DNA from 4 places in the Lysobacter sp. CA196 genome. Region 4 is predicted to be linked to each of the others. Evidence: riboswitches for the same ligand, from Rfam matches in the RefSeq annotation. Region 4 holds a riboswitch; each other region holds the start of a gene.
The links. Region 4 has a riboswitch for cobalamin ahead of ACTOWK_RS21420 (CoA-acylating methylmalonate-semialdehyde dehydrogenase). Riboswitches for the same ligand answer to the same signal wherever they lie in the genome.
Positions count from the first base shown of each region.

Region 1: another riboswitch for cobalamin. It lies ahead of ACTOWK_RS18345 (ribonucleoside-diphosphate reductase subunit alpha); the one in region 4 lies ahead of ACTOWK_RS21420 (CoA-acylating methylmalonate-semialdehyde dehydrogenase).
Region 2: another riboswitch for cobalamin. It lies ahead of btuB (TonB-dependent vitamin B12 receptor); the one in region 4 lies ahead of ACTOWK_RS21420 (CoA-acylating methylmalonate-semialdehyde dehydrogenase).
Region 3: another riboswitch for cobalamin. It lies ahead of btuB (TonB-dependent vitamin B12 receptor); the one in region 4 lies ahead of ACTOWK_RS21420 (CoA-acylating methylmalonate-semialdehyde dehydrogenase).

Region 1 covers NZ_JBQJIN010000024.1:73,702-81,224, forward strand. Annotated here, with positions in the region: gene ACTOWK_RS18340 (ribonucleotide-diphosphate reductase subunit beta) at 1-838, opposite strand, end outside; gene ACTOWK_RS18345 (ribonucleoside-diphosphate reductase subunit alpha) at 1,048-3,534, opposite strand; cobalamin riboswitch at 3,834-4,056, opposite strand; gene ACTOWK_RS18350 (DUF2339 domain-containing protein) at 4,192-6,978, shown strand; gene ACTOWK_RS18355 (DUF3999 domain-containing protein) at 6,989-7,523, shown strand, end outside.
Region 2 covers NZ_JBQJIN010000002.1:188,492-196,014, forward strand. Annotated here, with positions in the region: gene ACTOWK_RS03520 (amidohydrolase family protein) at 1-328, opposite strand, end outside; gene ACTOWK_RS03525 (TonB-dependent receptor plug domain-containing protein) at 1,096-3,471, opposite strand; cobalamin riboswitch at 3,805-4,047, shown strand; gene btuB (TonB-dependent vitamin B12 receptor) at 4,185-6,053, shown strand; gene ACTOWK_RS03535 (hypothetical protein) at 6,130-6,720, shown strand; gene ACTOWK_RS03540 (hypothetical protein) at 6,752-7,363, shown strand; gene cobO (cob(I)yrinic acid a,c-diamide adenosyltransferase) at 7,360-7,523, shown strand, end outside.
Region 3 covers NZ_JBQJIN010000004.1:57,759-65,281, reverse strand. Annotated here, with positions in the region: gene ACTOWK_RS05465 (hypothetical protein) at 1-1,137, shown strand, start outside; gene ACTOWK_RS05460 (hypothetical protein) at 1,139-2,116, shown strand; gene btuB (TonB-dependent vitamin B12 receptor) at 2,278-4,149, opposite strand; cobalamin riboswitch at 4,271-4,515, opposite strand; gene ACTOWK_RS05450 (TfoX/Sxy family protein) at 4,585-5,013, opposite strand; gene ACTOWK_RS05445 (GAF domain-containing protein) at 5,010-5,492, opposite strand; gene bioD (dethiobiotin synthase) at 5,620-6,294, shown strand; gene ACTOWK_RS05435 (phasin family protein) at 6,458-6,877, opposite strand; gene queD (6-carboxytetrahydropterin synthase QueD) at 7,133-7,486, opposite strand.
Region 4 covers NZ_JBQJIN010000036.1:15,760-23,282, reverse strand. Annotated here, with positions in the region: gene ACTOWK_RS21435 (enoyl-CoA hydratase/isomerase family protein) at 1-769, opposite strand, end outside; gene ACTOWK_RS21430 (enoyl-CoA hydratase) at 766-1,575, opposite strand; gene ACTOWK_RS21425 (acyl-CoA dehydrogenase family protein) at 1,572-2,750, opposite strand; gene ACTOWK_RS21420 (CoA-acylating methylmalonate-semialdehyde dehydrogenase) at 2,762-4,276, opposite strand; cobalamin riboswitch at 4,415-4,634, opposite strand; gene ACTOWK_RS21415 (hypothetical protein) at 5,187-5,432, shown strand; gene ACTOWK_RS21410 (Vps62-related protein) at 5,894-6,841, opposite strand; gene ACTOWK_RS21405 (hypothetical protein) at 7,286-7,523, shown strand, end outside.

The DNA of each region.
Region 1 (7,523 bases), on a different contig from region 4:
GGTACTGGCGCATGTCCTTCAGCGACAGGCCGACCACGCCGCCGGACAGCACGTCGCGGGCGAACTGGTATTCGCACTCGACCGCTTCTTCGAACATCTTCACCACCTGTGCGCGCAGGTCGGCGTCGAACAGGTCGGGCTCTTCCTCGCGCGCGGTGCGGATGACCTCGAACGCGAACGCCATGTGGCAGCTCTCGTCGCGGAACACCCAGTTGGTGCCCGAGGCCAGGCCGTTGAGCAGGCCGCGCGAACGCAGGTAGTAGACGTAGGCGAAGGCGGCGAAGAAGAACAGGCCTTCGATGCAGCCGGCGAAGCAGATCAGGTTGAGCAGGAACTGGCGGCGTTGATCGCGGGTTTCGATGCGCTGCAGGCCCTGGATCGAATCGATCCAGCGGAAGCAGAACTCGGCCTTGGCGCGGATCGAGGGGATGTTCTCGACCGCGTCGAAAGCCTTGGCGCGCTCGTTCGGGTCGGGCAGGTAGGTGTCGAGCAGGGTCAGGTAGAACTGCACGTGCAGCGCTTCCTCGTACAGCTGCCGCGACAGATACATGCGCGCTTCCGGCGCGTTGATGTGCTGGTACAGGTTCAGCACCAGGTTGTTGGAGACGATGCTGTCGCCGGTGGCGAAGAATGCCACCAGGCGTTCGATCAGGTGACGCTCGGCCGGACCGAACTTGTGCTTGAGATCGTTGACGTCCTGGGAGAAATCGACTTCCTCGACGGTCCAGGTGTTGCGGATCGCATCGCGGTACATCTCGTAGAAGTGCGGATAGCGCATCGGCCGCAGGGTGAGATCGAAACCGGGATCGAGGAGCAGGCGATTTGAATCGGTGGACATGGTGGTTCCTTGGATTACTGTCCTCTCCGAATGCGGGAGAGGTTGCTTATCCCTTCTCCCGCGGGCGGGAGAAGGTGCCCGGAGGGCGGATGAGGGCGCGCGAGGATCGTCGATTGCGCGAGCTGGGCGATGCGCTTGCCCTCACCCCAACCCCTCTCCCGTAAACGGGAGAGGGACTAAAGCTATGAAGCTTTGGATGGGTCGGAGGATTACTGGCAAGCCTCGCAAGATTCCGGGTTCTCCAGCGAACAGGCGATCGCCTCGTCTGTGGTGTATTCCGGCTTCGGTGCACTGACCGCCGGCGCGCTGACCGTGGTCTTGGCGATCTTGGTGGCCGGGCGCGAACGCAAGTAGTACGTCGTCTTCAGGCCCTTCTTCCAGGCGTACATGTACATCGAGCTGAGCTGGCCGATGTTCGGGCTCTCGATGAACAGATTGAGCGACTGGCTCTGGTCGATGTACGCGCCGCGCTCGGCGGCCATGTCGATCAGCGAGCGCATCGGCAGCTCCCACGCAGTGCGATAGACCTGGCGCAGCGCATCCGGCACTTCGTTCACCGACTGGATCGAACCTTCGGCCATCTTGATCCGGTCGCGCATCTCCGCGGTCCACAGGCCGAGCTTCTTGAGCTCTTCGACCAGGTACTTGTTGACGACCAGGAAGTCGCCCGACAGGGTCTCGCGCTTGAACAGGTTCGACACCTGCGGCTCGATGCACTCGTAGCAGCCGGCGATCGAGGCGATGGTCGCGGTCGGCGCGATCGCGATCAGCAGCGAGTTGCGCAGGCCGTGTTCGGCGATGCGCTTGCGCAGCGCGTCCCAGCGTTCGGGCTGCGAAGGGGTGACGCCCCAGGCCTCGAACTGCAGTTCGCCGATCGATGCGCGGGTATCGGCGAAGGACGGGTGCTTGCCGTGTTCCATCGCCAGCTCGTTCGACGCCGACAGAGCGTGGAAGTAGATCGCCTCGGCGATCTCCTGGGCGAGCTTGCGCGCCGGCTCCGAATCGAACGGCAGGCGCAGCTTGAAGAACACGTCCTGCAGGCCCATCGAGCCCAGGCCGACCGGGCGCCACTTGAGGTTGGCGCGGCGCGCGGTCTCGATCGGATAGAAGTTCAGGTCGATGACGCGGTCGAGCTGGCGCACGGCCAAGCGCACAGTCTCGGCGAGCTTGTCGAAATCGAACGCGCCCACGCCCTTATTAGAGCTGGGATCGTCGTACATCTCGACGTGGTGCGAGAGGTTGATCGAGCCGAGGTTGCAGACCGCGGTCTCGTCCTGCGAGGTGACCTCGAGGATCTCGGTGCACAGGTTCGACAAGTGGATGACGTTGCCGTCGCGCAGGGTCTGGTTGGAGGCGCGGTTGGACTTGTCCTTGAAGTTCATCCAGCCGTTGCCGGTCTGCGCCAGGGTGCGCATCATCCGCCCGTAGATGTCGCGCGCCTTGACCTTCTTGGTCGCCAGGCCGGCCGCTTCGGCGGCGTGGTAGGCGCGGTCGAAGGCTTCGCCCCACAGGTCGGTCAGCTGCGGCACCTTGGACGGGTCGAACAGCGACCAGTCGGCGTCGGCCTCGACCCGGCGCATGAATTCGTCGGGAATCCAGTTGGCCAGGTTGAGGTTGTGGGTGCGGCGCGCTTCGTCGCCGGTGTTGTCGCGCAGTTCGAGGAATTCCTCGATGTCGGCGTGCCACGGCTCCAGGTAGACGCAGGCCGCGCCCTTGCGCTTGCCGCCCTGGTTGACCGCGGCGACCGAGGCGTCGAGGGTCTTCAGCCAGGGCACGATGCCATTGCTGAGGCCGTTGGTGGAACGGATCAGCGAGCCGCGCGAACGGATGCGGGTATAGCTCAGGCCGATGCCGCCGCTGAACTTGCTGAGCTTGGCCACGTCCATGTAGCGCTTGTAGATCGCTTCCAGCGAGTCGTCGGGCGAGTCGAGCAGGAAGCAGCTCGACAGCTGCTCGTGGGTGGTGCCGGCGTTGAACAGGGTCGGCGAGCTCGGGATGTAGTCGAGCTGGGCCATGCGCCGGTACAGGGCGAGCGCGTCGCCGACGTCTTCGCTGAGCGCGCAGGCGATGCGCAGGAAGAACTGCTGCGGGGTCTCGATGACGGTGCGCGCGGTCGGATGGCGCAGCAGGTAGCGGTCGTACAGGGTGCGCAGGCCGAAGTAATCGAACTTGGCGTCGAGGTTGCGGTCGATCGCGTCGTTGAGCTTGCGCGCATTGGCCTGGACGAAGTCGAGCAGGCGCTGGTTGATCAGGCCCAGGTCGAAGCCGCGCTGGACCGACTGCGAGAACGCATGGATCTCGATGCCGGCGACTTCCTTCTCGATCACGCCGGCGAGCAGGCGCGCGGCGAGACGGCCGTATTCGGGTTCTTCGGCGGTCAGCAGGGCGGCGGTGCGGATCGACAGCTCGTCGAGTTCGCGCGTGGTCGCGCCGTCGTACAGGCCGGAGATGGTGCGGGTGGCCACGCGCATCGGGTCGACGGCGTACAGGTTTTCGCCGCTGCGGGTCACCGCGCGCACGATCTTGTTCAGGTCGACCGGCTCGCGGCGGCCGTTGCGCTTGGTCACGCTCATGGTCAGGTTGGCCGCGGGCGGGGTCAGCGCGAAACCGGTGTCGGCTTGCGGGTCGCGGGCGGGTTTGGCGGCGGTGTCGGCGGCGGGGGAGGCGGCGGACGATTCGGGTGCGAGCGTGGTCATGGCGTAACTCCGGGGCGTGGGTGCACGGGTCGCCGACCTTCCCGCGAAGGGCGACGCGCGGAGAACGCGGACGCGCCATCGGCGACCGGCCGCGCAGCGGCGTCGTCGATGGCACGGCCGTGCCCCCGCGGGCGCGGAACTCGGGGGCTTGCAGGCGAGGTGTCGCGCGGCCCGAGACGGGCGCATCCCGCGTCGGCGCGCGTGGCGGCGCCGCAACGGAACGAGCACGACAGCGAAGCCATCGTGCTGCGACACCGGCCGTCTTCCCCCGAAGACTCCTGGGCCGGTACCGCGCGGTGTGCAACGCGCGGCTGTCGGCAGGTCTTCGGGCTCGGGACACGACGACTCGCGTCTCCTACTGGCTACCGCTTCCCAGGCGCGAGGCGCGTCCAGTGCTTGGTAGCGTTCGTTTCCCATACCGCTGCGGGGCAGCGCCGGCTTTGGACGTCGCGCTGGCTGCGTCCTTACCGGCTTCCCTATTGAGCCAATCTCGCGATCGGCACCGACGGGCACAACATAGTGTGGTTTATCGATTCCGTCAACGCGATATGTGGTGAACAAGCTGTGTATAGAATGCGTGAAGCCTTGTCCTTCAAGGCTTGCGGCTTGGTGTAACGTTCGTGACCAAGCGCACGATGCACGGAACAGGGACGGGTGATGGAAGCACTGATCGTTTTAGTGGCACTGGGGTTGTTGCTGGTGCCGGTCCTGCTGGTGGTGGCGCTGATGCAAGTCGCCGGACTGAAATCGCGCGTGTCCGAACTCGAGCGTCGCGTGGCGCAGCAAGCCGAGTCGCTGAGCGCGGCCAGGTCCGGCCAGCGCGGGGACGAAACCCTGGCCGAGCGGATCGCGCGCGAAGCGCCGCCGCCGACAGCGCCGCCGGTTCGTCCGCCGCCTGTCAGCACGGTTGTTCCTCCTGCGGTCGTTCCAGCCAAACCCGTTGCCCCGGTCTCGGCGCCCACGCCGTCGCCGGCCGCGAGCGTGCCGCCGCCGATACCGCAGGACGTCGCCGCCCGCCCGGCCGCTGCGCGCGCCGCGCCTGCGGCCTGGCGCGCGCCTGCCGCACCGCCGCCGCCGGACGTATTCACCGTCGCCGCGCGTTGGCTGCGGCGTTGGTTCACCGAGGGTAATGTGCCGGTCAAGGTCGGCATGCTGGTGTTGTTCGCCGGCGTCGCCGCGCTGTTGAAGTACGCCACCGACCAAGGCTGGCTGCATTTGCCGATCGAGCTGCGCCTGGCCGGCGTCGCCCTCGCGGCGATGGCGGGGCTGGTGTTCGGTTGGCGCCAGCGCGAACGCAAGCGCAGTTTCGCCCTGAGCCTGCAGGGCGGCGCGATCGGCGTGCTGCTGTTGGTGGTGTTCGCCGCTTTCAAGCTGTACCAGCTGATACCGGCCGGCGCGGCGTTCGCGATCAGCGTGGTGCTGGTGGCCGGGGCCGGCGTACTGGCGGTGAGGCAGAACGCGATGGCGTTGGCGGTGTTCGCGATCCTCGCCGGTTTCCTCGCGCCGATCTGGCTGTCGACCGGTTCCGGCAACCACGTCGCCCTGTTCGGTTACTACGCCGTACTCAATGCCGGCATTTTCGCGATCGCCTGGTGGCGGCCGTGGCGGGTGCTCAATCTGCTCGGCTTCGTCTTCACCTGGGGCATCGGCACCTTGTGGGGCGTGCTCAAGTACCGCCCCGAGCATTTCTCCACCACCGAGCCCTTCCTGCTGCTGTTCTTCGCCTTCTATCTGTTGATCCCGGTGCTGTACGCGCGCAAGCGTCCGGCTGGGCACCGCGACCTCATCGACGGCTGCCTGGTGTTCGGCACGCCGCTGGTCGCGTTCTCGCTGCAGGCCGGTTTGCTCGAAGGCGATCGCATGCCGCTGGCGTTCTGCGCGCTGGGGCTGGGCGCGTTGTATGCGGCACTGGCATGGTGGCTGCGTCGCGATCGGCGCTTCATCGAGCTGTCGACGCCGTATGCCTTGCTCGCCGTGGGCTTCGCCACCCTGGCCATTCCGCTGGCGCTCGCCGCCGAGGCCACCGCCTGCGTGTTCGCGCTCGAAGGCGCGGCGATGGTCTGGCTGGGCTTGCGCCAGCAGCGTCGCTTGCCGCAGCTGGTCGGCTTCCTGTTGCAGGGCGCGGCCGCATTCGCCTTCGTCATCGGCGCCAGCGACGCGGTCTGGGACGCGCAAGTACCGCTGCTCAACGCCAGCTTCGCCGGCGCCCTGCTGATCGCCATCGCCGGTTTCGCCAGCGCCTGGAGCCATCGTCGCAGCGACAGCCCAGGGCCGGCCTTGCCGTATTACCTGTGGGGCCTGGCCTGGTGGCTCGGTGCGGCCGGCAGCGAGATCGCCGACTTCGTCCCCGACCGCCACAGCGCCGATGCGGTGCTGATGCTGACCGCCGCCAGCGGTTGGATCGCCGCGGAAGTGTTCCGTCGCCACAGCTGGAAAGCCTTGTCGCTGACCGCGATGTTCGCCCTGCTGTCGGCGCTGCCCTTGCTGTTCGTGCAGACCGATTTGCACGACTATCCGCTCGCCGGATTCGGCTGGCTGGCCTGGGCGCTGTATGCGGTGCTCGGCTGGCGCACCCTGATCGGCTTGCGCGAACGCGCCGGCGGTGAACTCGGCCTGGCCCATTCGGGCTGGTGGTGGGCGTGGACGCTGGCGATCGGCGTGACCCTGCTGCGTGTGTTGACCTTGTGGCAGCACAACGGCATCCCTGTGCTTGGCACCGGTTGGACCGTCGCGGCTTTGTTGCTGCCGATGCTGTTCATGGCGGCGGCGATGCTGTGGCGCCCGGGCCTGGTCGCACAGCCCCTGTCGCAGCGTTTCGCCGCTTGGCGTGCGCCGTTGCTGGCTTCGTTCGCGATCGTGCTGGCGCTGGCGATCGGCTTCACTCTCGCTACTCCGGCCAACCCGCATCCGCTGATGTGGCTGCCTTTGCTCAATCCGCTCGGCCTGATGCAATGGGCGGTGTTGACGGTGTTCGGCGCATGGCTGGCGTCGCCGCTGGTCGGCGACGAACTGCGCCGCCGCCGCGTGCCCTTGCTCGCAGCTGCCGGCTTCGTCCTGATCACGGTCGAAGTGTTGCGCAGCGCGCACTACTGGGGCGGCGTGGCGTGGTCGTCGTCGATGTTCTCGACCAGCCTGGTGCAGACCAGCCTGACCGTGGTCTGGAGCGTGCTCGGCGTGGCCGGCTGGATCGCCGGTTCGCGCCGCGGCCAGCGCGGCCTGTGGTTGGCCGGCGCGGTGTTGATGGCGGTGGTACTGGCCAAGTTGGTGCTGGTCGATCGCGGTCATCTCGGCAACCTGCTCGGCATCGCCTCGTTCATCGCCTACGGCCTGCTGTGCACCCTGGTCGGTTATTTCGCCCCGGCGCCGCCCGGTGCGCCGGCGCCGCCGTTCGACGACACGCGTCCCGACCGCGATCCGCGCGACACTCACGAGGCCCAGGCATGAGCACGATGTCATGAGTATGATTTCCGGGTTCCGCCGCAGCGCCTTGCTGCTCATCGTGCTGCCGCTGTCGGCCTGGGCCGGCCCGCGCGAGGATTACGCGCGGCAATGGCCCTTGAACCTCAGTCGCGACGACGGCGGCGCCTATCGCGTGGTGCTCGACGAGAACGTCTATCGGCAGGCGCAAAGTCCGCAGTTGCGCGACATCGACGTGCTCGACGGCAGCGGCACGCCGGTACCGGCTTCGGTACTCACGCCCGAACAACCGCTGGCGCGTGCACCGCAGCGCGTCGCCTTGCCGTGGTTCGCCTTGCCGGCCTCGCCTTCGGACTCGGCGACCCAGGGTTGGGAGCTGATCAGCGAAGTCGAGACCGACGGCCGCCTGCGCCGGGTCGAAGCGCGCAGCACCGCCAGCGACACCACGCGCCTGCCGCAGACCGCCTTGTTGATCGATGCCAGCCGCTTGCGCCGGCCGATCCTCGCGCTCGAACTGGAATGGGCGCCGGGTGCCGCGCTCGACGCCGCCTACAGCGTCGAGGCCAGCGACG
Region 2 (7,523 bases), on a different contig from region 4:
CGCCTTGCTCGCTGTCGTTCTTCCAGCGCGCCTTGCCGTCGCGCACGCTGAAGCTCTCGTCGACCGGTACCTTCAGGTAGTTGTGGCCGCTGCCCTTGTACTCGACCGGAATGCCGGCGGCGTCGAGCGTCCATTCGGTCTTGAGGTGATCGCCGCGGCCGCGGTCGCTGTACTGGTATTCGACGCGGGTGCTGCCGTCGCCCGCGGTCTCGACGACCTGTTGGCCGGCGGGCTTGCCTTGCAGCAGCATGATCTGTTCGCGCTTGGCGGGCGCGGCGACGGCATTCGAAATCGCCAGGGACAGCAACAGCGCAACGGTCGAGCGCATGACGGGCACCTCGGGCATTTGCGGCGGGGCCGCTGGGCCGGGCCGTTGGCGGGCGCCCGTAGCGGCAAGGCCCTCTTTATAGCCGATCCGTCGATCGGCGGTTGTACTGCGATCGACAAAAAAACGACGGCCGGGATGATCCGGGCCGTGGTGGTGCGTGCCGCATCTTCCACTCTTGTAGGAGCGACGTCCCACAGGATTTCCCTCGGTCATAAGTCGCGACCGCGGGACGCAGAGGTGCCAAGGCCGCCGTCTTTCATCGAAGCGGCGCGCTTTCGCCAGGGTAGGAACGGCGCAAGCCGCGACCAAGGAATGCGCAGAAGCGCCAAGGCCGACGTCGTTTATCGAAGCGGCGTGCGCTCGCCGGGTAGGAGCGACGCAAATCGCGACCGCGGGACGCGTAGAGGTAACGAGGCCATCGTCATTCGCCGAAGCGGCGCGTTATCGCCAGGGCAGGAGCGACACAAGTCGCGACCGCGCCGTTTCCGGTGCTGCATTTCTTGCCGCAAAGCGCTGAAGCAACATCAACATCTAAAGCTTCCGTCCGCTGACGCGGCCGGGTTACTTTCTTTTGCTGGCCCAAAAGAAAGCTAACCAAAGAAAAGGCCTTCCTTGACGAAGCTCCCCTGCGAGGTCGCAGCTGGCGCCGGGATTTTCCGATAAGACATCCATGTCTTATCGGAAAACGGCGCACGTCCTGTGCGCCGCCCTCCGGCTCTACGGCTGACCAGTAAATCAGCAGAGCAAATCAAAATCACCCACGGCGCTTACCACTTATAGCCGACCTTGATGTAGCCGAAGGCGCCGTTGAAGCCGAACGGGGAGGCGGTGTTGTAGGGCAGGTAGTTGCGGGTGCCGCGCACCAGCTTGGACTCGTCGGGGTAGGCATCGAGCACGTTGTCGCCCCCGACGGTGAAGTCCCAGTTGTCGAGGCGGTAGGTCGCGGCCAGGTCGAGGGTCCATTCGTCGCCGAAGGTCTGGTCCTGGCGCGGGTCGGTCGCGTGCAACTCGGTGAACTCGCCGTAGCGGGTGGTGGTGGCGGTGAAGTTCCAGTTGCCGGTCTTCCAGTCGCCGGCGAGGAAGAACTTGTCGCGCGGCGCGCCCTGGGTGATGCGGCCGATTTCGGTGCGGCCGATGCGCACCGCGGCCGGGTCGATTGCCGCCAGGCGCGGCGGGTTCGGGGCGATCTTGTCGATCTCGGTCTTCGAATAGTTGTAGCCGGCGGTGAGGTTGAACTTGCCCGAGCCGACGTCCCAGCCGTAGGTGGCGATGATGTCCACGCCCTTGGTGTCGGTGTCGACGGCGTTGGTGAAGTAACGGCCGCCGCCGATGCCGGGATAGCCGTTGGCGTTGAGGTAGTTGCGCACCGCGGTGCTGGTCAGGTTTTCCGACAGCAGGATGCGGTCCTTCACCTGGATGTTGTAGGCATCGATGGTGATGTAGAGCTGGTCGGCCGGCTGCAGTACCAGGCCCAGGCTGTAGTTGGTCGATTCTTCCGCCTTCAGCGCTTCCGAACCCAGGGCGATGGCGGCCGGGTTGTCGACGCGGAAGGTGCCGATTTCATACGGGATGCCGCTGATGAAGTTGGTGGCGATCGACTGGAAGAACTGCTGCTGCAGCGACGGCGCGCGGAAGCCGGTCGAGGCGGTGGCGCGCAGCGCGACCTTGTCGGTGAAGGCGTAGCGGCCGGACAGCTTGCCCGAGGTGGTTTCGCCGAAATCGCTGTAGGTCTCGTAACGCGCGGCGGCGCCGAGCGAGAACTTGTCGGTCAGGTCGGCTTCGGCGTCGATATAGACCGAATAGCTGTGGCGGTCGAAGTCGCCGGCGTCGCTGGCGCGGAAGCCGGAAAACACCTGCGCGCCCGGGATGATCTGGCCGTTCGGCGCAGCCACGCCGCCATTGGCGTAGGACAGCGGCTCGCCGGCGCGTTCGGAGAATTCCTCGCCGCGCCATTCCGCGCCCCAGGCGAGGGTCACCGGGTACTGCCAGCCGAAGTCGATCGACTTGGTGAAGTCCAGGTTGAGCACGTGCTGGGTGACTTCCAGCGCGCCGGCGTAGAACTGCGTCGGCGAGGTCGGGCCCAGGCTGCGGTTGAGGGTGTTCTCGATGTCGAAGGTCAGGCCGTTGTGGCCGTAGTTGTAGCTCAGGTCGATCTGGGTGCCGCCGGCGGTTTCGCTGCGCAGGCCGAACACCGCGGCGCGGTCCTTGCTGACGTTGTGGATCTGCGGCAGGAAGCCGTTCGGGTAGATCGCCGGGATGTTGCGCGGGTCGCCGGCGAAGCGGAAATAGCCGTTCGACAGCACGTCGCGTTCGCTGTAGCTGCCGAACGAATAGAAGCTCAGGTAGTCGGTCGGGTTGTATTCGCCGTTGTAGGCGAACGCGCCCTGGTCGATCTCGGGATCGCCGTAGCGCTGCTCGACGCGGCCCTGGAACGGACGCGCGCGGTTGGTCTGGTCCTGGTGCCCGCCCTGCGCGGCCAGGTGCAGCCAGCCGTTTTCGCCGAGCTTGATACCGGTGTCGCCGGACAACTGGTACTGCTTGCCGTCGCCGGCGCTGTACTGGCCGTAGCGCGCGGCGATGCTGCCGCCGGTGCCGCTGCCCTTGAGCACGACGTTGATGACGCCGGCAATGGCGTCGGAGCCGTACTGGGCCGAGGCGCCGTCGCGCAGCACTTCGACGCGTTCGATCGCGGCGATCGGAATGGCGTTGAGGTCGACCGGCGAGGAGCCGCGGCCCTGGCTGCCGTTGAGGTTGATCAGGGCGGTGGTGTGGCGGCGCTTGCCGTTGACCAGCACCAGCACCTGGTCGGGGGCCAGGCCGCGCAGCTGCGCCGGGCGCACCGCGTCGGTGCCGTCGGTGATGGCCGGGCGCGGGAAGTTGAGCGAGGGCAGGGCGCGCGACAGCGCGGTGGCCAGCTCGACCGTGCCGGTGGCTTCCAGGGTTTCCGGGGTAATGATGTCGATCGGCGCGGTGGACTCGGCGACGGTGCGGTCGCTGACGCGGGTGCCGGTGACGATGACCTGGTCCAGGGTCTTGGGATCGCTTTGCGGCGCGTCTTGCGCGTGGACCGGCGCGGCGAGCGCTACCAGGAGGCCGAGGGCCAGAGGGTGACGTGAACCGGCGAAGGTGCGGCGGACGGGCATGACGACTCCTTGGTGGTGATGACAGCGATGTCATTTTGATTTAACACGAACGTAACAACCGGTCAATCAAGCGGCCAAATCTTGCCTAACGCAAGTAGTAGAAAAGTGGTAGTGGCACACTCTTTGCGGAACCCGGGGGTGGATCGGTGCCCGCTGTGCTGGGCCGGAAGGTTCGAATCCCCTCAAGTCGCCATCCGCTTTCCAGCCGTCATCCCCGCCTGCGCGAGGATGACTGGGGGGATCACGTCCCCGTGAGAGGCGCCTGGCCGCGATCCAGCACTTCAAAGCGCGCTTGCGCGAAAATCCGGTGGCATCCCCACGGCGCACCACTGCTAAGATGCACGCGCTCAAGGTGATCGCCGACACATAATCGGCGATTGAAACGGGAATCCGGTCCCCGCTCTGGCGTTCGCCAGGTCGGTCAATCCGGAGCTGCCCCCGCAACGGTAAGCGAGTACACGCACCGCACGAAGCCACTGTGTTCCGACACGGGAAGGCGCGGTACGGGAGACCCGGTCCGATCTCGGACCGACTCCGCTCGCAAGCCCGGAGACCGGCCCGGAGCGCGAACCGACAGGCGGAGGGCCGTGTCTCGGGGCATCGGCGCGCGCGCCGTCTCCGTTCCGCCGTCTCCCTGTCACGACCTGATCTAGACCGCGCGGGTGAGGCGCGGCCATGGAGAGCCGACTGTGACGTTCCGTTTTTCCGAATCCCTGCGCCTTGCGCGCCTTCCTGCGCGCTGCGCTTTCGTGCTCGCCGGCTCCGCATTCGCCGCCTCGGCGCTGGCCGCGCCCGCGGTCGATCTCGACCAGGTCGTGGTCACCGCGAGCCGCACCGCCCAGACCCAGGACGCCACGCTTGCGGCGGTGACGGTGATCGATCGAGCGCAGATCGAGCGCCTGCAGCCGTCGTCGCTGCCGGAGCTGTTGCGCGGCACGCCGGGCGCTTCGCTGGCCAACAACGGCGGCCCGGGCAAGGCGACCTCGCTATTCCTGCGCGGCAGCGAGTCCGACCATGTGCTGGTGCTGATCGACGGGGTCAAGATCGGTTCGGCGACCAGTGGCGGCGCCTCGCTGCAGGACATTCCGGTCGAACAGATCGAACGGGTCGAGATCGTGCGCGGCCCGTTCTCCAGCCTGTACGGCTCCGAGGCCATCGGCGGCGTCATCCAGATCTTCACCCGGCGCCCGCAGGGCGCGTTCGTGCCGAGCTTCAGCGCTTCGATCGGCAGCTATGCCACCCATCGCGGTACTGCCGGCGTGGCCGGCAAGAGCGAGCGCGGCTGGTATTCGATCAACGCCGCCCACGAAGACACCGACGGCATCAACGCCTGCCGCGGCAAGCCTTCGCCGGGCGGCGCCGGCTGTTTCACCAACTCGCCGGACCGCGACGGTTATCGCAGCGATTCGCTGACCTTGCAGGGCGGTTACCGCTTCAACGAGCAGTGGGACGCCGAAGCGCGTCTGTTCCGCGCCGAAAACCACAATCAGTACGACGGCAGCCAGAACAACGAGGCCGACGGCGTGCAGCAGGTCGCCGGCGCCAAGCTGCGCTACCGGCCCAGCGATCGCGTCAGCCTCAGCGCCAGCGCCGGCCGCAGCGAAGACCTCAGCGACACCTACAAGAACGGCAAGTACTCCAGCACCTTCGAAACCCGCCGCCAGCTCGGCTCGGTGCAGGGCGACATCGGCCTCGGCAGCGGCCTGCTCACCCTCGGTTTCGACTGGCAGCGCGACCGCATCGACAGCAACACCCGCTATGCCCGCGACGCTCGCATCCTGCGCGGCGCCTTCGGCCAGTGGCAGCAGAGTTTCGGCGCGCATGCGTTGCAGGCCAGCCTGCGCCGCGACGACGACAGCCAGTTCGGCGGCGAGACCACCGGCAGCCTGTTGTGGGGCTGGAACCTCAGCGAGGCGCTGCGTCTGACCGCGAGCTACGGCACCGCGTTCAAGGCGCCGACCTTCAACGAGCTGTACTACCCAGGCTACGGCAATGCCGCGCTGGCGCCGGAAACCTCGCGTAGCGTCGAGATCGGTCTGCGCGGCACCCACGGCGAGCGCCGCCAGCACGTGTGGTCGCTCAACGCCTACGAGAGCGACATCGACGACCTGATCGCGTTCGATGCATCGATCGGCCTGCCCGGCAACGTCGACCGTGCGCGCATCCGCGGCCTGGAAGCGGTGTTCGACACGCGCCTGGCCGACTGGGACTTGCGCGCCAGCGCGACCTGGCTGGACCCGCGCAACGACAGCCGCAGCGCCAGCCGCGACAAGCTGCTGCCGCGGCGCGCGCGGCAGAGCGCGCGCATCGACGCCGACCGCCGTTTCGCGGTCGCCAACGGTGCCTGGTCGTTCGGCGCCAGCGTCTACGCCGCGGGCGATCGCTATGATGACCTGGCCAATACGCGTCGCCTCGCCGGCTATGCGCTCACCGATCTGCGCCTGGGCTATGTGTTCAATGAAGCCTGGAGCGTGCAGCTGGCGGCGAACAACGTGTTCGATCGCCGTTACGAAACCGCCGCGTTCTACAACCAGCCCGGCCGCAACTATCTGTTGACCTTGCGTTACCGGCCTTCCCGCTGACGGATCAGCACCTCGGCCCGCGCCCGCGGGCTTTGCCGGCAACCACCGTGTTGCCGGCGCCTATCGAGAGTCGCCGATGAAAAACTTGCCCGGTCCCATTCAATTAAGCCTGTCGTGTCTGTTGTTGATGGTGATGATCGCCACGCGCTTTCATCACTTCGGCGATCTGCTGCATCTGCCCGACGCCTCGATGGCGGTGTTCTTCCTCGGCGGTCTGTATCTGCGCCGGCACCTGGGCTTCGTCGGTTTCCTGCTCGCCGCGGTCGGCATCGACTACTTCGCGATCACCGGGCGCGGCCTGGATTTCTTCGCGCATTACTGTGTAACGCCGTCGTATGCGTTCCTGCTGCTGGCCTATGCCGTGCTCTGGTACGCCGGGCGCTGGTATGCGCCGCGCATGCCGGCCGGCTGGCGCGGCTTCGCGCGGGTCTTCGGCGTGGCCTTGGTCGCCGCCAGCCTGTCGTTTTTGATTTCCAACGGCGCCTTCTACTGGTTCGGCGGCCGTTACGCGGAGCCGAACGTCGCCGAATACCTGAGCCGAGTCTGGCGCTGGGGCCCGCTGTTCGTACGCACCACCTTGAGTTACATCGCGGTCGCGCTGGTCGCGCATGCGGCGATCGCCCGCATTGCGCGCCCGCCGGCCTCGCAGCCGACCACGAACCGTTGATAGCCGTCCCTTCGCGTTCCGGAGCTTGAGCATGTCGAACCCTCTTCCCGTCGCCTCCGCCGCGGCGTTGCCGTTGGAATCGCGGCAGGCGCTGATCGCGACCGGCGCGTCGCTGGCGCTGCTGATGATCTGCACCCGCGGCCAACACTTCGCCAGCGTCGACGCCTTGCCCAGCGCGTCGTGGGCGGTGTTTTTCCTGGTCGGCGCCTTGCTGCGCCCGGTCTGGGCGTTCCCGGCGTTCTTCGTGCTGTCCTCGGCGCTCGACCTGGGCAGCCTGGCGCTCGGCCGCATCACCGACTGGTGCTTGTCGCCGGCCTATTGGGCGCTGGCCCTGGCCTACGGCGCCCTGTGGTTGGGCGGACGCGTCTATGCGCGCGTGCATCGCGACCACTGGGCCACGGTGCCGCGGCTGGTGTTGGTGGTGCTGGCGACCTCGGTGGTGGCGTATCTGATTTCCAAGGGCGGGTTCTATTTTCTGTCCGGCCGCTACCCGGATGCGAGCCTGGCCGGTTTCATCGACCGCATTCCGCAGTACTACCCGCGCGCACTCGGCACCTTGGCCGGTTACGTCGGCCTGGCCTTCGTGGTCTACACCGTTGCGCGCAGCCTGCTGCTGCGCCAGCGCAGCGGAGCGACGGCATGAGCACGGATAACACCAATGGTCCGGCCGACCGCGCCGGTTTCGCCGCGAGCACGGAAGAACGCCATCGCGAACGCATGCAGCGCAAGAAGGAACTGATCGACCGCAAGATCGCCCAGGCGACGATCGAGCGCGGCGTGCTGGTGGTCAACACCGGCAACGG
Region 3 (7,523 bases), on a different contig from region 4:
CCGCAGCCGCAACCGCAACCGCAACCGCAACCGCAACCGCAACCGACGGTGCCGACACCGCCGACCGCGATGAGCCTGTCGCTCAAGCTCAAGTTCGTGCGCCAGGAAGAGCGCAAGAAACTGACCTTGCGCTACAACCGTGCCGAGGCCACGCGCCGCACCTATGCGCCTCAGGGTTTCTTCGGCTTGATGCTCGGCGATCTCAGCGACAAGTCGAAGTACTTCAAGGAAATCGATCTCGACGATCCGTTCTTCCGCCAGTTCGTGGTCGAAGCCAGCATGCCGATCGCGTTCGAGCCGATCAATTTGTTGTCGGCGCAGGTGGCCCTGGACTATGGCGACAAGAGCAAGCCGCGCGATCACAAGCACGCCGACTTCGTGTTCGAGCCGGGCGAAACCGGGGTCAAGCGCTTCGAGGTGTTCATGAACGCCACCCGCGACATCGACTACGACGCCTCGTATCAGTACCACTTCGATCCGCAGTCCGACTGGGCCGCCGACCGGACCTCGTACACGATCCCGGCCGCTTCGACCGAAGACCGGACCATGTTCGTGAATCCCTACGAGCACGTCGAGTTCCGCCACATCGAGGCGATTCCGGGCGATATCGATTGGGACGTGGTCGACTCGATCGACGTCAAGCTGCAGGCGCGCGGTTACTCGCAGCCCGAGCCGAAGACCACCTTGAAGCTGACCAAGGAGTCCGGCCCGAAGACCTGGCGCCTGCGCGGCGCCAAGCCCGGCCCGGCCAACCGCGGCGTCACCTATCAGTTGGTGCAGCGGCGCAAGGGCGTGGCCAATCCGGACCCGGCGACGCCGCCGGTCGAACTCGACGTGCCGCAACTGATCGTCCACGACAGTTTCGAGGACGCCTTGCAGCTCGAGTTCATCCCGGTGTTCGACCCGGCCATGGTCAAGCGTGTCTACATCGACGTGAAGTACGAAGACGGCGCCTACAAGCGCAACGAGCGCATCGAGATGGCCGGCAGCCAGACCGATCCGGTCAAGCTGCGCATCGCCCTGAAGAACAAGGACCTGCGCAACTACCGCCGGCGCTTCACCTTCGTCGGCATGCAGGGACAGTTCGACCAGCGCGCGTGGATCGCCGAGAGCGAAGAACTGGTGGCGGTGCAGTGACATGCGCAGCGATACCGTCATCGACACGCGCGGCGGCACGCGCGGAGATTTGGGGGCAGCCTGGCTCGCGCCGATGCAGCAAAGCCTCGGCGCCGACATCGCCGGCCCGGTCGTCGCCACCTTGCGGCGACTCGGGACGGTGCTGCCGGCGCAGGCCGCCGCCGCCGCGGACCTGCTGGGCGGCGTGCTCGCGCCGCTCGGCCGTTCGGTCTGGCCGGAAGTGGCCGGCAGTTTCAGCCGCCTGACCAACACCGGCATGCCGGTCGAGTTTTCCTGGAGTTCGCGCGAGGCGACGGTGCGTTGGACCGCCGAGGTCGCCGCGCCGGAAGTAGCCGATCGCGAGCGGCTGATGCTGACCGCGCGCGCTTTGGATTGGCAGGGCGACCTGGCGCCGTGGCTGGAACTGCAACGCGACGACCCGCTGGTGTTCGGTGCCTGGGCGTCGGCGCGCCATGGCGAAGAGCGCGCGACCAAGCTCTATGTCGATCTGTATGCGGGGCGGTTGCCGGCGGTGTGGCGGGATCGCTATTTCCTGCTGCGCTCGAACTTGTTGACCTGGCGATTGAGTGGAGTGAACCCCGACGGCAGCGTCGAGTTCTATGCGCTGGGCCACGAGTTGGATCGGCCGGCGCTCGTGGCGATGGCGCGTGCGGTGCTCGGCGATGCCGGGCCGTTGATGGAGATGCTCGAAGCGGTCGTGGACGGCGGCGCCTTGCCGCGTCATGTCGGCATCAGCATCGCCTTGTCGGCGGACGGAACGCCGCGCGCGCTGAGTTGTTTCGTCGTGGCCAAGAGCTTGTTCCATCACGACGTCGAGGCCGCGGCCAAGTTGCGCAGCCTCGCCGACGGCGTGCCGGCGCAGCTTTACGAAGCCTTGGCCTCGGGGCCGGAGGACGGGCGCTGGCGCCACGGCATGATCGGCGTGGTCGCCGACATCGCCGGCCGCAGTTGGGTGCAATGCGGACTGCGGCCGACCTGAGCTTGGGTACGCTCGCTGTGCCTGTGCCTGTGCCTGTGCCTGTGCCTGTGCCTGTGCCTGTTCCTGTGCCTGTGCCTGTTCCTTCGCCATAAACAGAAAGCCCGGCGATGCCGGGCTTTCCGTCGAGGCTCAACGATCCGCCGGTCTCTTGATCGGCGCGTTCAGTTGACCGGTGCGTAGCGCAGGGTCAGGAACCACTCGCGGCCGGGCTGGTTGAAGTACGAAGAGGTTTCGTACTCGCGGTCGAACACGTTGGCCACGCGCGCCTGCAGGCTCAAGGCCGGGGTGATCGCGTACTCGGCGCGCAGGTCGAGGGTGCCGTAGCCGCCGAGGCGGGTGCTGTTGGCGACGTCGTCGTAGCGCGAACCCGAACCGACCGCGGTCGCACCGAAGCGGAACTTGCCGAAGCTGCGGTCCAGGTCGATGCGCGCGCTGTGCTTGGCGCGGCGCGGCAGGTCGTTGCCCTGGTAGAAGCCGACCCGGTTCTCGGTGTCGAGGAAGCTCGCGCTCGCCGCCAGGGTCCACTGCGCGAAGGTGGTGTCGATACCGAGCTCGGCGCCGCGCATGCGCGCACGGTCGATGTTGTTGGGCAGGTTGATCGACGAGTCGTAGGTGATCAGGTCGTCGGCGCGGGTGTCGAAGCCGTCGATGCGGGCGTTGAAACGCTCGCCGCGATAGGCCAGGCCGAGTTCCCAGGTCTTGGACTCTTCCGGGCGCAGGGTCGCGTTGCCGAAGAATGGGTAGTACAGCTCGTTGAAGGTCGGCGCCTTGAACGCGGTGCCGTAGCCGACGGTGACGCGCCAGCGCTCGGCGAAGTTCAGGCCCCAGGCCGCGCCGCCGGTGGTGTGGCCGCCGAACTGCTCGTTGTCGTCGCGGCGCACGCTGGCCTCGAACGACTGCGCGCCGAAGCGGCCCTGGTACTGGACGAAGCCGGCCTTGTTGTCGCGCTCGCTTTCGTCGTACACGGTGTCGCTGTCGACCCGGTCGCGCAGCCAATCAAAACCAACCGTAAGAAGTTGATCTTCGGCCACGGTGAAATCCGCTTGAAGCGTGGCGCTATCACGATCGGTTTTAAAAAACCCCATCGGCACTTCGCCGAGGAAATTATCCGAGCTGTCGACGTTGCGGCCGGCCAGCAACTGCAGGTGAATCGTCTCCGACGGACGCCACTGCAGCTTGCCGCCGATCACCTGCTGCACGGTCTCGGAGCGGTTGACGAAGCTGCCGTCGTAATCGTTCTCGCCTTCGGCGCGCAGCGCCTGGCCTTCGATGCTCCACTGCTCGTTGAACTCGAGGCCGCCGCGCAGCGACAGGGCGTGGTTTTCGTAACCGTCGCGATCGGGCTCGTCGGTGAAGCAGCCGGCGAAGATCGGGAAACCGGCGCCGCGGCAGGCATTAATGCCCTGGGTCTTGCGGAAGCTGTAGTCGGCGCCGAACCAGCCGCGGTCGTTGCGGCCGCCGAAACCGGTGCCGAATTCGAGGCTGTCGTTGCTGCCGCCGCCGAAATGCATGCGCGGCGCGAAGCCCTGCTTCTCGCGGCGGGTGAACACCTGGATCACGCCGCCGATGGCGTCGGCGCCGTACAGGCTCGAGCGCGGGCCGCGCACGATTTCGATGCGGTCGATCAGTTCCAGCGGCAAGTCCTGCAGCGCGGCCAGGCCCGAGGTCGGCGAGCCGACGCGGATGCCGTCGACCAGCACCAGTACGTGGTCGGACTCGCTGCCGCGCAGGAACAGGGTGGTGAGCTTGCCGGCGCCGCCCTGGTTCGAAATGGTGATGCCGGCGCGGCCGCGCAGCAGGTCGTTGAGGTCGCGTGCCTGGCTGCGCTCGATGGTCTCGCGGTCGAGCACGTCGACCGGGGTCAGGGTGTCGTTGACGCTGACCGCGGTGCGGTTGGCGGTGACCACCACCTCGTCGAGGTCGGTGGCCTCGCCGGCCGGAGCGGCGATGGCGGCGGTGGGCAGCGCGAGCGCACAGGCGATGGCGAGCGACAGGTTCAGTGCGCGCGTGGCGTGCGTGTTGGGGACGGACATGGGGACAGCTCCAGCGCGCACGCCCGGGGGCGCGCGACGACGACGGCGGAAGACGGTTGCGAGGAGGCAGCGGGCCGTGGAGACAGCCGGATAGCAGCCGCCGCGACGCCCTCCGCATCGCAACCTGTGGCGCCTCAAGGCCGGTCTCCGGACTCGCAAGCGCAGCGCCGACGGGGTCGGGCTGCCGGTCGCGGCGCCTTCCCGTGCCGAGCACAGTGGCGGTTGCCGCGATCTGACTTGCTTACCGTTGCGGGGGCAGTGCCGGACTGGCGCCGATCCTCCCGCAGGAGAGGGCGCGTCACCGGCTTCCCGTTTCAACCCGGCGATGGAGAAAGCCGCCGGGTCACCTCGAAGCGGTGCGCAGTCTACGCGAAGCCGGCGCCCGGGGCCAAAACACCGGTAGGGGCAGGGAGCCTGGGGACGGCGCCGACGGGCTCAGTCGCGCCCGTCTTCCTCGTCGCGGCCGCCGGGACGGTCGTGGTCGGCCGCGCCGTCGTCGTCCTGGCCGCCGCCGTCGTGGCTGCTTGGCTCGAACGGGTCGTGGCGTTCTTCGGCGTGCATGGTGGTGTGCACCGGCGCGGCGGCCGGTTTGTTGCGCGGCGGCGGCAGCAGGGCGGTCGCGGCCTCGGCGGCCTGGATCAGCTCTTGCCGGCGTTCGTCGCTGATCTCCTGCCAATGGCAGTCCAGCAGCGCGCCTTCGATCGCGTACAGCAGGTTGAGGGTCGGCTTGAAGCCGGCGCGCTTGACGCGCATGAAGGCTTCGACCGTGCCGATCGCCGAGATGTCCTCGTGCGTACGCAGGCCGACCTGGCGCAGCCAGGCCGAGCTCTTGGGACCGATGTTGCGCATCTTCGTCGCGGTCATGCCAGCGTCTCCACGTACACACGCGCCAGCGCTTCCAGGCCGGCCTGGTCGTCGGCATCGAAACGGTCCGGGACCGGGCTGTCGAGGTCGAACACGCCGATCAGGGCGTCGCCATGGACCAGCGGCACCACCACTTCCGAACGCGAGGCGGCATCGCAGGCGATGTGGCCGGGGAAGGCGTGCACGTCGGCGACGCGTTGGGTCTGGCGGGTCGAGGCGGCCGCGCCGCACACGCCCTTGTCGAGCGGAATGCGCACGCAGGCGGGCAGACCCTGGAACGGGCCGACCACGAGTTCTTCGCCGTCGTAGAAATAGAAGCCGACCCAGTTGAGTTCCGGCAGCGCATGGTTGACCAGTGCCGACAGGTTGGCGGCGTTGGCGATGCGGTCGCGTTCGCCGTCGAGCAAACCGCGCGCCTGGGCGACCAGTTGCGCGTATTGCTCGGGCTTGCCGCCCGATAGTGCGGAGGTTGTGAACATCATCGGAGTGTAACAGCGGCGTCCGTCGCCACTACCATGGCGGACTCCAGGCCCCAGGGAAAAGCGCGAGATGAGTCACACCCAGCCCCCGGTGGAGGCCGCCTCCCGACCAACGGACGCATCCGCGGTGTTTCCGCGCGGCGTGTTCGTCACCGGCACCGACACCGGCATCGGCAAGTCGGTGGCCAGCGCTAGCTTGCTGCACGCCTTGCGCGCGCACGGCCTGCGCGCGGTCGGCATGAAGCCGGTGGCGAGCGGTTGCGAACGTACGCCCGAGGGTTGGCGCAACGAGGACGCCTTGCTGTTGCAGGCGGCGAGTGCGCCGACGCCGCGCTACGACGACGTCAATCCCTATGCCTTGCCGCTGCCGTTGGCGCCGGAACTCGCGGCCGCGCAGGCCGGTGTCGAGATCGCATTGGCGACGATCCTCGCCGCGCATGCGCGCTTGTCGGCGCAGTCGGACACGGTGGTGGTCGAAGGCGTCGGCGGTTGGGCCGCGCCGATCAGCGCCACGCTCGACCAGATCGACCTGGTGCGCGCGCTGGACCTGCCGGTGGTGCTGGTGGTCGGCCTGCGCCTGGGCGCGATCAACCATGCGCGGCTGAGCGCGCGCGCGATCCAGACCGACGGCGCCCGCCTGGTCGGCTGGATCGCCAACGACATCGATCCGCACATGGCGCGCGCCGACGACAACTTCGAGATCCTGCGCCGGCGTCTGCCGGTGCCGTGCTGGGGGCGTTTGCCGTACGTCGCCTCGCCCGATCCGCAGGCCCTGGCCGCGCGCTTGCAGCCGCTGTTCTAGCGCGGCGATGCGTTTGCGGCGTGGTTGGCGGCCTGTCGCAGGCCGATGGCGATTAGCGAGGCCGAATCGCGGGCAACAAAATCGCGGCCAACAAAAAACCCGGCAGCCGAAGCTGCCGGGTTTTTCGCATCCGCCATGACGGCCGGAGAGAGAGACGGTGCGCTTACTTGGTCGCGGCGGCAGTCGGAGCCGTCGCCTTCGCCGCGGCCTTGGCGGCCTTCTCGACGTTGGCCTGGGTGGCCTTGGCAGCGGTTTCGATCTGCGACTTGGCCAGCTCGGCGATCGCTTCGTTGGTCTTCACGGTGCGGCCGAAAGCTTCCTGGCCGGTGCTGACAGCGCGCTCGAGGTTTTCGCGAGCGATCTGCGCGCCCTTCGGCCACAGGGTCTTGAAGGCTTCCAGGTCGCGGGCTTCGGCGGCTTCACCGAAGAAAGCGAAAGTGGCGTTGACGCGGTCTTCGATGGCGGCGACCTGCAGGCCGAACACGGCCTCGGCGTTGTCGAGGGCCAGACGGTTGACCTGAGCGGCCGTGTCCGCGAACTGGCGCGTAGCGGCGGCGAACTGTTCGTTGAATTGCTGGTACATGGCTGAGCTCCTGAAAGGTCCAGACGGAGAACGACTGGATTGTGCGGTGCAGCATAGGCGGGGTTTTGTTGCGATGCAACATCGAGCCGACGAGCGGTCGAAAGCCGTTCAGAAAGCCTGCCTGTTCAGGTGGTTAGCGACCAAGCAGCCGTTCAGGCAAAGCCTAATCCGGGGCCATGACCACGGCGTTGCCGGCGTCTGACAGGGCGCCGGCTGCGATCGGATCGGAGATGGGGCAGGGCAACCGCCCCGGGCTCAGCCGCGGTAGCGGCAGCCGGCGGTGCAGGTCTCGTGGACCACGATTTCGCTCAACAGCGGCAGCACCGGCTTGAGCTGCTCCCAGATCCACACCGCGAGGCGTTCGCTGGTCGGGTTTTCCAGGCCGGGGATGTCGTTGAGGTAGTGATGGTCGAGGCGGTCGTACGTCGGCTGGAACGCCTTCTTGACGTCGGCGTAGTCCATCACCCAGCCGGTGTGCTCGCCCAGCTCGCCGGTGAGGTGCACCTCGATCCGGAACGAATGCCCGTGCAAACGCGCGCACTTGTGGCCTTCGGGCACGTTCGGCAGCCGGTGGGCGGCTTCGAGAGTGAAGACCTTGAAGATGTTCACAGCAGTCATAGTGCGGTACCGGGTCGGGCGGTGGCGC
Region 4 (7,523 bases):
ATGCGGCGTGTTGCTGCAAGGGGCCGGGCGGGGCGGCTTCGGCGCAACCTTTCAGCACCGCGCTGAGCCGGCGCGCATCGTCGCCGTCGTCGGCCCAGTTGACCGCGCTCAGTGCGGCGTAGACCGCTTCGCGCTGCGCTTCCGGCAGGTAGTGATCGGCGAGGCCGGCCCGGATCGCGTCGCCGGCGTTGAGCGGTGCGCCGGTCAAGGCCAGGAACAGGCCTGCGCGCTGCGGCACCCGGTTCAACAGCCAACTGCCGCCGACGTCCGGGTACAGACCGACGCTGATTTCCGGAAACGCCAGCTTCGAGCGCTCGCTGACCACGCGGTGGCTGGCGCCGGCCATCAGGCCGATGCCGCCGCCCATGACGATGCCATGGCCCCAGCACAGCAGCGGTTTGGGGTAGGTGTGGATGCGGTGGTCGAGCCGGTATTCGGTCTCGAAGAACGCGCGCGCATGGACGTTGTCGCGAATGTCGCGGCTGCCGCTGGCGCGATGTTCGAGCATGCCGCGATACAGCCCATGCAGGTCGCCGCCGGCGCAGAAGGCTTTCTCGCCGGCGCCTTGCAGCACGACTACGGAGACGGCGTCGTCCTGCGCCCAGGCCCGCAACTGCGCGTCGAGCAACTCGGCCATGGTCAGCGACAGGCCGTTCAAGGTCGCCGCCGCGTTCAAGGTGGCGAAGCCGATCCGGCGGCCGTGGTCGGTCGCGCGCTCTTCGAACAATACGGGGGCCACGGCGACTTCGTTCTCGAGCACGGCGTTCATGCGTTCTTCCACTGCGGTGCGCGCTTTTCCAGGAAGGCGGCGACGCCCTCGGTCTGGTCGTCGCTGTCGAACAGATCGACGAAGGCTTCGCGCTCGCGCACCAGGGCGGTGTCGTGGCTTTGGCTGCGGGTCGCCTGGATCAGCGCCTTGCAGGCGGCGACGCTGGTCGGGCTCTGCTTCTCGGCCTGTTTGGCCCATTGCAGCGCGCGTGCCTTGGCTTCGCCCTTGCCGACGATCTCCTCGACCAGGCCGATACGCAGCGCGGTGGCGGCGTCGACGCGCTCGCCGAGCAACATCATCCGCTTCGCCCAGCCTTCGCCGACCAGGCGCGGCAGGTGCTGGGTGCCGCCAGCGCAGGGCAGTAAACCGACCGTGGCTTCGGGCAGGGCCAGCTGGGCTTGTTCTTCGACGATGCGCAGATCGCAGGCCAGGGCGCATTCCAGCCCGCCGCCCATGGCGTAGCCGTTGATCGCGGCGATCGACACGCCGCGGAACGCGCTGAGGGTCTCGAAGGCTTCGCCGAAGCGGCGCGCGGCATCGCGCGCGAGCGCCTTGTCGCCGTTCGCGAACTGCTTGAGGTCGGCGCCGGCGGAGAAGAATTTCTCGCCTTCGCCGGTGACGACCAGGGCGTAGACCTCGCGGTCGGTGTCGAGGTCGCGCACCAGCTCGCGCAAGGCGGCGAGGCTGTCGCGGGTCCAGGTGTTGGCGGGCGGATTGCTCAGGGTGACGACGGCGGTGTGGCCGTCGATATCCAGCTTCAGCCCGTCATAGACCTTTCCGGTGTGCTGCTTGTCGGCACGGCTCATCGCAATTCCTCTTCGGTGTTCAACAGATGGCGCGCGATGATCACGCGCATGATTTCGTTGGTGCCTTCCAGGATCTGGTGCACGCGGCAGTCGCGCAGCAGCCGTTCGATCGGGTACTCGCGCATATAGCCGTAGCCGCCGTGGATCTGCAGGGCCTCGTTGCAGATCGCGAAGCCGGCGTCGGTGGCGAAGCGCTTGGCCATCGCGCACCAGACGATGGCGTCGCCGCTGCCGGCATCGAGCTTGCGCGCCGCGGTATGCACCATCTGCCGCGCCGCGACCAGTTGCGTGGCCATGTCGGCGAGCTTGAATTGCAGCGCCTGGAACTCGGCGAGCGGTTTGCCGAACTGGCGCCGCTCGCCGAGATAACGGCGAGCAGCATCGAGCGCGCCCTGGGCCGCGCCGAGCGAGCAGGCGGCGATGTTGAGGCGGCCGCCGTCGAGGCCTTTCATGGCGATCTTGAAACCGTCGCCTTCGCCGGCCAGCAGATGCGCGGCCGGCACGCGCACATTGTCGAACACCACCCCGCGCGTGGGCTGGCTGTTCCAGCCGAGTTTTTCTTCCTTGCGCCCATAGGCGATGCCGGCGCTGTCGGCCGGCACCGCGAAGGCGCTGATGCCGCGCGCGCCGTCGCCGCCGGTGCGCGCCATTACCACCAGCATGTCGGTGGCGCCGGCCCCGGAAATGAAGGCCTTGGCGCCGTTGATGACATATTCGTCGCCGTCGCGCTCGGCGCGGGTGCGCAGCGAGGCCGCATCGGAACCGGCGCCGGGTTCGGTCAGGCAGTACGAGGCCAGGCATTCGCCGCTGGCGAGGGCAGGACCCCATTCGTCGCGCAGGGCGGGGGACGCGTGCGCGGTCAGCATCCAGGTGGCCATGTTGTGGATGCTGATGAACGCGGCCGTGGACGGGTCGAGCGCAGCCAGCTCCTCGAACACGACCACCGCGTCGAGCCGGGTCAGGCCCGAGCCGCCGGCAGCTACGTCGACGTAGAGGCCGCAGAAACCGAGTTCGCCGGCCTTGCCGATGACCTCGCGCGGGAAGATGGCTTGCGCGTCCCAGTGCGCTGCGTGCGGCGCCAATTCGGCCAGGGCGAAATCGCGCGCGGCTTCGCGATAGGCGAGTTGGTCTTCGCCGAGCTGCGGTGGCGGTGGACTGACCGCCTGCAGGTTCATGACGGCGGCCATCACTTCAGACTGATCGTGGTGTTGACGCCGTGGCCGAGCGTGTCGTCGTCGAACCAACGCGCGGTGACCGTCTTGGTCTGGGTGTAGAACATCACCACTTGCTTGCCGTAAGGGCCGAGGTCGCCGAGCTTGGAGGCGCGCGAGCCGGTGAACGAGAACAGCGGCACCGGCACCGGGATCGGCACGTTGATGCCGACCTGGCCGACGTCGATCTCTTCCTGGAAGCGGCGCGCGGCGGCGCCGGACTGGGTGAAGATCGCGGTGCCGTTGCCGTTCGGATTGGCGTTGATCAACTCGATCGCGGCGTCGAGCGTGTCGACGGCCAGCACGATCAGCACCGGGCCGAAGATTTCCTCGTCGTAGATGCGCATGCCGGGCTTGACCCCGGAGAAGATGGTCGGGCCGACGAAATTGCCGCGCTCGTAACCCGGCACCGACGGATTGCGGCCGTCGAGTTCGAGCCTCGCGCCTTGCTCGACACCGGACGCGATCAGGCTTTCGACGCGTTCGCGCGCGGCGCAGGAAATCACCGGGCCGACATCGGTGCCGGGTTCGGTGCCGGCATTGACCTTCAGCGTGCGCGCCTTGGCGACCAGCTCGGGAATCCAGGCCTGGGCTTCGCCGACCAACACGGCGGTCGAGGCGGCCATGCAGCGTTGCCCAGCCGCGCCGAAGGAAGCGCCGGCGAGCGCATTGAGGGTTTGCTCCTTGTTGGCGTCGGGCAGCACCACCGCGTGATTCTTCGCGCCCATCATGCACTGCACGCGCTTGCCCGCCAGCGAAGCGCGGTTGTAGACATGGGTGCCGACCTGGGTCGAACCGACGAACGACACCGCCTTGATGTCGGGGTGGTCGCAGATCGCATTGACCACGTCTTCGCCGCCGTGCACGACATTCAGCACGCCCCTCGGTACGCCGGCCTGCAGCGCCAGTTCGACCAGGCGCATGGTCACCAGCGGGTCTTGTTCCGACGGCTTGAGCACGAAGGTGTTGCCGGTGGCGATGGCCATCGGGAACATCCACAACGGAATCATCGCGGGGAAGTTGAACGGGGTGATGCCGGCGCAGACGCCGAGCGGTTGCAGCAAGGTGTAGGTGTCGACGCCGTTGGCGACGTTGTTGGCCAGCTCGCCGAGTTGCAGGTTGCCGATCGCAGCGGCGTGCTCGACCACTTCCAGGCCGCGGAACACGTCGCCCTCGGCATCGGCCAGGGTCTTGCCCTGTTCGGCGGTGAGGATGGCAGCGAGCTCGCCCATGTGCTCGCGGATCAGCTGCTGGTACTTGAGGAAGATGCGTGCGCGTGCGCCGATCGGGGTCTTGCGCCAGCTTTTGAAGGCCTGCTGCGCCGAACGCACCGCAGCGTCGACTTCGTCCGCGGTCGCGAACGGCACGCGCGCCAGCACCGTCTGCGTGGCCGGATTGACCACGTCGCGCCATTGTTCGGACCGGGATTCGACGAACGCGCCGTCGATCAGCAACTTGACCGTCGCGACTTCGGTCGCGACGCGATTCATATCGTTCATTGTTTCAGCTCCGTGTCGCTCACCCGCGTGACGGGGATTGCGGAGCAAGACAAGTCGGTTCCACGCAACGGACATCGCGTCGAGCCAGCCCGTCCGGTTGCCCACCGCAACACCCGAGGACGGCATCGCATGCGATGCCCGCCACTGGCCGGTCTCCGGGCTTGCGAGCGATGCGCTCGATCCGCATCACCCCGACACCTTCCCGCGAAATCGCAGTGGTATTGAGTCGGGTGTTCTCGCCTACCGTTGCGGGGGCAGCGCCGGAATGGAGTCTGTCGACTCGCACCGGCTTCCCGTTTCACCCTGCTCGCCGGTACGGCGGCAGGACACCTGTGGCCGGCGGAGTGTAGGCGCCGGATCGCATGCGGACAAGCTGCGCTGCGCAAAGCTGCGCGCTCGCTCGCACGATGACCTCGTCGAATTCGTCCGGTGCCGCATTCATCTTGTCGTCGGCGTGCTCTGCCACGCGTCGTGCATCGCACCGCACCGCGGCGAATGGAATGCGGGGCGATGCGTTTATCGCCGGACTGCGCCGATCGGCGCAGTTGACCATGCTTCGCGCATCGACCGAGCTGCGTATCGCCATCTCGCAAGCCGCCGCCTGTGCTCGGTCGGACACGAAACGTCGAGCGTCGATCGATACTGTGATGGGCGGCGGATATTCCGTGCAGCGATGCAGGCGAAATGGCTGGTGCGGCGGGGATGGCTGCAGCAGGGGCAAATTCGACAGGCGCGCGGGACCGCGATGGGGAGCATCGGCGGCGTTCGCTCGGCTGGCGTCGGCTGAGGTTGGGACTGGACCTGCATGAATCCGGCGCGGGACTGCGACCGGGGTGACATTCTCAGGTCATTGCAAGATCATGGCGTAAGCGCAATACCTATCTCCGAGGAGCAGTACCCGATGGTCGATCGCGAACGACGCGGAACCGGGCAGACCAGCACGGTGGCGCTGCGCGCCGGGCTGACCCCGGAGCAACGGGACGCGTTGACGACTCTGGAACATTTCCGTTGGGAGCTGCGCTTCGTGCGCCGGCCGCTGTTCCGGGAACCGATCCCGGTGGTGTTCCATCCCGATGGCGAGCGTTATGCGGTGTTGGAGGCGGATGGGTCGCTCAATGAGAACCCGGGGTTCGAGATACGCCGCTGAGGAGTGATGGGGACAAGGATCGGGCTGAGCGACGGTGCGCAGCACTGTAATGTCCTGACGCCTGCAGGGCCTGTCTGTAGGAGCGGCGTGAGTCGCGACCGCGGGACGCGCTGCGGCGACAACGCCGATGTCGCCCATCGAAGCGGTGTCCTTTCGCGGGGGTAGGAGCGGCGCAAGCCGCGACCGCGTTCTTTCGATCTTGCGGCGTATCGCTCACGCAAGATCAAGATCAAGATCAAACGCCAAAAGCTTCCGCCACTTTAGTGGCGGAAGCTCTTCGCGTTTGATCTTGCTTGAGAGAGGCGCCGCGAGGCCATTGCGACGCGGTCGCGACTTGCGTCGCTCCTACCCCGCGAAAGGACGCCACTTCGATGGATGGCGTCGGCGCTGTCGCATCTGCGCATCCCGCGGTCGCGACTTGCGTCGCTCCTACAAAGGGGGGCATGCCTCCGCCCCCGCGCTCAGCGCGGGAAGAAGAACGGCGGATACGGACCGTAGAAGGGGAAACCCGGTTTCTCGTCGATCGGCTGCAGCGACGGGTCGGCGTCGCCGGCGACGATCGGTCCCTTGTCGGCCGACGGTCCGGTCGGGCCGGTGGTCTCGCCGATACCGAATTCCTGGCCGCTGCCGCGTTCGCCCCACAGCACGTGGCCGCCATACCACTCCTGCGTGGTCACATCGATGGCCGGCTGGCCGGCCAGGTCGAAGCGCACGCCGCCGGTCTCGGCGGAATCGTTGATGCCGGGCGCCTTGGATTTCCAGGAGCCGGTCTCGGGGAAGTTCGCATGCGAGCCCTGGCCGACGTAGGACACCGGGCGGCCGTCTTCCTTCGGCGTGTCGGCCCAGGAGCGCTCGGCGTTCAAGCCGCCATGGGCGCTGTAGCGCACCGCGGTCGGCTGGTACTGGTCGTCGAGCTGCACGGTGATCTTTTCCCAGTCGCCTTCGTGGTTCTGCACGTCGCCGAGGCCGGGCGGGCCGTCGTTGTAGGAATAGAACAGGTGGTAGGTGATGGTGTTGGTTTCGGGGTCGTATTCGTAGAGATTCTTGCTGTTGCCGAGGTCGCCGTCGCGAACGCCGTCGCCGAGTTCCTCGTTCTGGTGATCGAGGAACAACTGGCTGTCGGCGCTCTTGTTGTCGGGGCCGATCTGCGCCAGTTCGTCCGCCGGCACCTCGCCGAGCCCGTGCAGTTCCTTGTCGCCCCAGAAGTCGCGTTCCTGCCGCAGGGTCGATTGCTCGATATACGTGTTCGGGTCCTGCAGGAAATTTTCTTCCTGGGGATGGAAGTAGAGGATCGGGGCATAGCGCTGGGCGAGCTCCTGCTGCTGCACCGGGGTCAGCGGCGCCGGCACGACCGGGTCGATCGGCGGCAGGCATTGACGGGAGGGGCCGGAAATATCGGAGGGATACATGGCACTGCTCCAGGGCGGGAGGTCGCCACGGCAGTGTAGTGAGGCCGTTCCGGCGGCAGCATTCGGGCTGACCGTAGGGCGGGGCGGCAGGCTGACGAGGGGCATCGGCCGCATCGGCATGGAGCCGTGGCGAAGGGCGGAATCGGAGGGCCGGCGTCGGCCGCGGACGGCGCGGTCTCGATGCGTTGAACGAGTCGAAAGCGGCTGCCGACCGATCGCTGCGGGACGCCGCAACTGCGGAAGGGGCGACCTGTACAGAGCGTGGCCGGGATTGACAGGGCACGGCGAGGTGTGACGGAGAACGTCAGTAGTGTGACATTAGTCGCACGCGGCTCACGTATGCTTAACAAGCAATGTGCCGAATGTCACTCCTTGGCATACTTTGTGCGTTTTTATGGCCTGCGCCCGGAGCCCCGGCGCCTTCGACCTCCCTGGAACCCAATAATGCGAACGCTCACGAAGTCCCTTTTGGCCCTGTCGCTGCTTGCCGCCGTACCGATGCTCGCCCAAGCCGAATCGCAGTACACCACCGGCACCGGCACCCCGATTACCGCCAGCGCCAAGCTGGACTTCCAGATCACGATCCCGAAGATCCTGTTCCTGCGCGTCGGCAGCGGCGCGGACTACACGACCAACACCACGGTCAACCAGATCGCATTCGTCGTGCCGGCCGCTCAGGTCG